One region of the Shewanella sp. SP2S2-6 genome, then DNA from elsewhere that is predicted to be linked to it. Evidence: predicted binding sites of a transcription regulator. Region 1 holds the regulator's gene; the other holds the start of a gene.

Region 1 (3,140 bases):
TATGCGAGTCCAGGCCTCATTGATAAACCCAGGATTAGCATCTTTTTTCACCGCAAAAGCAGGTACCCACCATGAATGAATGACGTCTTCTGAGGTCATTAAAAAGCGGATTTTGCGATTTATCGGTAGCACGAGCGGCTTATCGACCTCCAAAAGGTAATTTTCCCCTTTGGTTTCGGTACCGTCGATTTGTGTTCTTGGGGTTGCGAGTATGCTGTAAAAATCAATGTCTTGATCGAAATAGCTGTAGTGCCATTTCCATTGGGAACCTGTGACTTTAACGGTGAGATCGGCATTGCTGGGATCTTCCATAGCAATTAAGGTTTTTGTCGCTGGAATCGCCATTAAGATCAAAATGATAAATGGCAGAATCGTCCAAGCGATTTCAACTTTAGTGCTTTCGTGAAAGTGCGACGCGACAGCGCCTTTGGATTTTCTGTGATTGATCATGGCGTAAATCATCACGCCAAAGACCACAAGGCCAATGGCGCAGCAGATATACAAGATGGTCATGTGCAAGTGATAAACCTTGCCACTGATCTCGGTTACGCCAGGGGTCATGTTGAACCGCATGTCCGCGGCGGCCAACGGTGGTGCGAATAACACCACGAGTAAACAATACAACAATTGCTTCACAAGACTTCTCCTCTGCCAATTGCGAATAGCAACTACAAAGAAGAGCAACACAGTAAGTCTCAACTCTATGCAAACTCTTCAGTTCCCAAAAAAGCGTTTTTGACTTCAACGTGCGTTGGCGGCTGTTACTTTTAATTAAGTATTGTTACTGCTGGTATTAGCCACGCTGGCACATACGACTGAAATAAATCTGTTCTCTATTTTTAGTGGCATTTTGAACTCGATTACGGCTCGATTTATTTGCCACGGGCGGCGATATATCATCGCCGACTAAATCAACCATACTTGCTGTTTAAATATTGATCAAGATCACTTATTTATCTAATTGTCTGAAAAATTGCCAAAAAAAAGCCTCACATTCATAGGCGAGGCGGCTTTCAAGGTAAAAAAATAAATGAATATTTAATGTACAGCGCTAAAAAAAGATTGTTGGCCGAAGAGATTGCCTTGCTCAATGCGTACGTCGCCATGTAAGTGACTGTTTACGTCTTCTAGCACTATACCCATGGCGCGGGCACTTTTAGCGACGATTTGCAGGCGACGATTATCGCGTGCATCCAGTGATTGGGTCCAAGTAATAACCGCACTGGACGTACCACTTGTTAAGGCTTTTTCCATCGCCCACAGGGTTTCGACTTCATCTTTAGCGTGCACCAGCAAGACTCTGTCCATACGCACGCCTGCATTGGCGAGCATTTGTTTGTAGCCAATGCTCGGTGGGTTGATGAGTACTAACCAACGACCCTGTTGGCTTAACTGGGCGAGTTGCGCACTCAAATGGATTAACTCTTGGCGGCCTTGAGTCTTAGTTGGCATGCAGGCGATAGGTGCGTGGTGCCAGTCATAGTCGGCATCACGGACTTCATCGAGCCACAAGCCCGGATGGCGGGGTGCATTGCCAAGTAGTTTGTTCATAGCCAATCTCCATTACGGATCACACCGACGGCGAGTCCTTCAATTGTTAAACTTTGATAGCCTAAATCCACTTTTATCGGGGAATAGTCTTCATTTTCGGCGTGTAGATAGACCACATTGCCTTTTTTTTCGAAACGTTTAACAGTGACATCGTCGTCGACTCTAGCGACAACCACTTGACCATTTCTAGCTTGTTGTACTTTATGGACAGCCAGCAAATCTCCTTCGAGAATGCCGATATTCTTCATGCTGTCGCCTTTAACCCGCAGTAAGAAATCGGCGGCGGGATGGAACATGCTCGGGTCGACTTGGTAGTACTGTTCGACATGTTCTTGGGCAAGAATAGGTTCGCCAGCAGCCACTTGACCGATAAGTGGTAAACCTGTTTCAGTTAAATCTTCGACTTCCGCAGGTAGGCGAATGCCCCGCGATGTGCCTGGCATGATCTCAATGCAGCCCTTTTTCGCCAACGCTTTAAGATGCTCTTCAGCCGCATTGGCGCTCTTAAAACCTAAACGGGTCGCGATTTCTGCCCGAGTGGGTGGCATGCCAGTATCGGCAATATTTCGTTTAATTAGCTCTAAAATTTCAGCTTGGCGTGGCGTCAAAGGTCTCATGGTGTTTCCTGTTTTTCTATACAGTTACTGTTAGTATATACAGTATTATTTGCAGCGCAAGTATTAACCACTTTTTAGCTATGTTGGAGAGAATTAGCGAATATTACCCATAGTCTGGTATTCTACCGGGCTAGTAAACGTACTTAATTGCATAAGAATAATGCCTAAACACGACTCTCTTTGGTTGAAATCATTACGCTGGATCCAAAAACACTTAGTGCACACTATTGTTGTGCCTCAGGATCCCTTTGCCGATCTGAATCTGGATGCCTCCAGACCCCTTGCTTATGTGATGAAAACGGAATCGCTGAGTGACATCGCTGCCCTGAGCGAAATTACGGCTAAGTTAGGACTGCCGAGCCCCTATGAGCCTTTAGTGGCAAATGGTGTGATTGCGCCTCGGGTTGTCTGCCTTCAAGGGCGTAAGCCGCTGTTTGGTGAGCGTGCCGGTAACGAGCCTTTCCTCGAATGCTTTATGCGTTTGTTGGCCGTGCATAAGGAGCGCCCTGAATTAGACATTCAACTGGTGCCCGTGAGCCTGTATTGGGGCCGCACGCCAGGGAAAGAAGACGACACTATGAAGGCGGCTGTGTTTGAGCGGGAAAACCCGACTTGGCTGCGCAAATGCTTGATGATTCTATTCTTAGGTCGACATAACTTCGTACAGTTTTCAAATGCGGTATCTCTGCGATACATGGCCGACGAACACGGCACTGACATGGGGATCGCCCATAAGTTAGCGCGGGTAGCGCGGGTGCATTTCCGTCGTCAACGTAAGGTGATGACAGGGCCTGTGCTGCCAAATCGCCAAGCACTGTTTCATTCGCTGCTCAAATCCGAGTCCTTGCGTAAAGCGATTCAAGAAGAAGCGGCCAACAAAAAGATTTCTGAGACCCAAGCGCGCGAGACAGCCATTGAGTATCTTGATGAAATCGCTGCAGATTACTCAGATAGCTTAGTGCGTATTGCCGA
Region 2 (3,140 bases), on a different contig from region 1:
GACGCCAGTTAGCTAAGTTATTGGATGCGATGGAAGATATCGCCGAAGGTGACAGTGATTTATCAAAACGTATTCTGATGGATCGAGAAGACGAGTTAGGCAAACTTGGCGATGCCTTTAATCGCTTCGCCGAGAAAGTGCAGCATATGTTGTTGGATACGCGCAGCTTAACCCAAGAGGTTGGCACGGGCGTTATTGATGCGCGGCAGATCTGCGACTTAGCCGTGTCGTCGGTCTCATCGCAAAAGCAGCAGATAGATTCGGTGGCTACCGCCGCAACGCAAATGGCGCAAACCAGTCAAGAAATGGCTGTCAGTGCACAACGGGCGAATGATTTTTGCCCAGAAGGCGCAAACTCAAGCCCACGATGGTACACAGATTGTTTCCCGTGCGACCGAAGGGATGAAAGCGCTGTCACAGCAAGTGATCGCCGCGGCGAAAGTGATTAAACACTTACGCAATAGCTCAGAGCAAATCGGTGAAGTCTTGAGCGTGATCCGTAACATTGCTGAGCAAACTAATCTATTGGCATTGAATGCGGCGATTGAAGCGGCGCGTGCGGGTGAGCAAGGCCGTGGCTTTGCTGTGGTGGCAGACGAAGTGCGCACGTTGGCATCGCGTACCCAAGATTCTACCGCCAACATTCAAGGCATTATCCAAACCTTGCAACAAAGCGCATTGCAGGCTGAGCAAGTGATGGAATCGGGCGTTGAGCAAGCGAAAGCGGGGCAAGAGCTAACGACTCAGGTCGAAGCGGCACTGAATGATATTGCGACGGCGATTATGTCAATCCAACAGCAAACGGTTGAAATAACCGTAGCAATCGATCAGCAAGCCGTGGCGGCCGAGGAAGTGGCGCTCAATGTCGATAATGTGCGGGGGTTGTCGGATCAGTCTTTGCTTTCGAGTCAGGACTTGTCGCAAAGCTTGCAAGGCTTTGAGGATATGACCCGCGCACTTACTCGTAATATCGGCCAATTTAAGATTTAAGCCTGAGTTGGTCAGTGAACTATTCGCTCACTGACCATCAGCTCAATCACGGCATTACTCATAGTGCACTCACAAAAGGAGCTTAGGCTCCTTTTAATTTTAGGTTTCCCGCCAGATCCCCGCTAAATTGATGATGAACACTTGATTACTGTTTTTATATACAGTATTTTGGCGTTGGAGGAATTCAACGTGCGAAAAATTATTCACATCGATATGGACTGCTATTTTGCGGCAGTGGAAATGCGCGACTTTCCCGAATACCGTGGCAAGCCTTTAGCTGTGGGCGGTAGCAGCGATCGTCGTGGTGTTATCAGCACTTGCAGTTACGAGGCACGTAAATTCGGTGTGCGTTCGGCGATGGCGACCGCTTATGCCTTTAAGTTGTGTCCCGATCTCATTTTGGTTCCTGGGCGGATGCAGGTTTATAAAGAGGTGTCGCTGCAAATTCGTGAAATTTTCTCCCGCTATACCCCATTGATTGAGCCGCTTTCTTTAGATGAAGCCTATTTAGACGTGAGTGAGTGCCAACAATATAAGGGCTCGGCGACCTTGATTGCGCAGGCCATTCGCCGCGATATCTTAGCCGAAACTGGGTTAACCGCTTCGGCAGGCATAGCACCGGTGAAGTTTTTGGCTAAAGTTGCCTCGGATTTGAATAAGCCAAACGGCCAATATGTGATTACCCCAGAGACACTCCCTGATTTTGTTAAAACCTTATCGCTGCGTAAAATTCCCGGTGTCGGCAAAGTCACCGCCGAAAAGCTCTCCTCGCTTGGTCTCAATACCTGTGGTGATGTGCAAGCCTATTCTAAACCTGAGTTATTGGCGCGATTCGGCAAGTTTGGTGGTGTCTTGATTGAGCGTTCCCAAGGAATTGATGAGCGGGGCATTTCCGCCGATAGGGAGCGTAAATCAGTCGGTGTTGAAACTACGCTGGCGAAGGATATTTATAGTCTAGAGCAGTGCCAGCAAGTGATGCCGGGGTTGATCCAAGAATTAGCCCTACGTTTGAGCCGCAGCGCTAAAGAGCGCAAAATTCACAAGCAAGTAGTCAAACTCAAGTTTAATGATTTCAAGCAAACCACTATTGAGCATCGCAGCGATGAAGTCTCGATTGTGATGTTTTATGATCTACTCGCACAGGCAATGGAAAGGCAAGAGGGCCGCGGCATTCGACTATTGGGTATTTCGATCGGCCTCGCCGATTCTATCCTCGCAGTGCCCGAAATCCCAAATGCCCAGACTCAGCTTGATTTAGCGCTCTAGGCGTTTACTGAGTCGATACGCCGCAGACTCATGCCTGAATGGCTCAATAAGCCTCGGGTGGATTCGCCAACATAAAATCAATTAACAGTCTGACCCGCAAGGGTAAATTGTCCCGATCGCGATACATCAAGTAGGCGGTGCGCGGAATACCTTGCCATTCTGGCAGTATTTGAACGAGCTTGCCGCTTTGTATCTGTTCACTCGCCATGCTGATGGGTAATAGTCCAATACCGAGTCCCGCCACGACAGCCTGACTGGCGATCGCCATATCATCGACGGCTAGTTTGATGTTACCCCTCGGCTCAAACTCGAAATCTTGCCCAGTGATATTGTGCTGTAAACGCCACGTTTTTGTGGGCTTAGCGATGATAACCGGATGCAGATCCAGTTCTTCTATGAATTGCAGCGCATGCCACTGGGTTGCCGATGTGCTGGCGCAAAGCACAAAGCTAATCGTGGTGAGTGGCCTTGCAATCCAATCGGGATCTTTAGGTTCACCCACTCGAAAGGCGATATCGATGGCGTTTTCACTGACATCGATATTCATGTTCGACAGGCTTAAATCGATGTCGATATTGGGATAATGCCGTTGGAAGGCGTTGAGTGATTCACCTAGCCAGCGATAGGTTGTATTGATGGGCGCCGAGATCCGCAGTTTGCCAACCGCTTGATGTTTATCCGCATGCAACTCACCGGATACCTGGTTTAACTCGATAAACAGCGGGCCGCAGCGTTCGAGATAACGCTGACCTGTGGCGGTAAGGTTGACTCTATGGGCGTCTCTGTGCAGTAAACGCAGGCCTAATGATTGTTCTAACAGATTGATTCGACGGCTTAAGGTCGAAGGTGGAATGCTTAAGTGCTGCGCCGCGAGCTTAAAACTC

Evidence for each region. Region 1 encodes LexA, which represses DNA repair genes until DNA is damaged. Its sites were predicted from a motif close to TACTGTATNNNNATACAGTA; they were not measured.
Region 2: dinB (DNA polymerase IV) is a predicted target of LexA. The motif match lies at 1,137-1,156, and genes of this name have one in related genera.

What each region holds. Positions count from the first base shown of each region.
Region 1 is NZ_JAUOEQ010000014.1:37,204-40,343, forward strand. Features, by position in the region: gene coxB (cytochrome c oxidase subunit II) at 1-636, opposite strand, end outside; gene Q4Q57_RS11465 (cell division inhibitor SulA) at 1,039-1,551, opposite strand; gene lexA (transcriptional repressor LexA) at 1,548-2,168, opposite strand; gene plsB (glycerol-3-phosphate 1-O-acyltransferase PlsB) at 2,329-3,140, shown strand, end outside.
Region 2 is NZ_JAUOEQ010000003.1:145,492-148,631, forward strand. Features, by position in the region: partial or broken gene Q4Q57_RS03850 (methyl-accepting chemotaxis protein) at 1-990, shown strand, start outside; gene dinB (DNA polymerase IV) at 1,180-2,256, shown strand; gene Q4Q57_RS03860 (LysR family transcriptional regulator) at 2,300-3,140, opposite strand, start outside.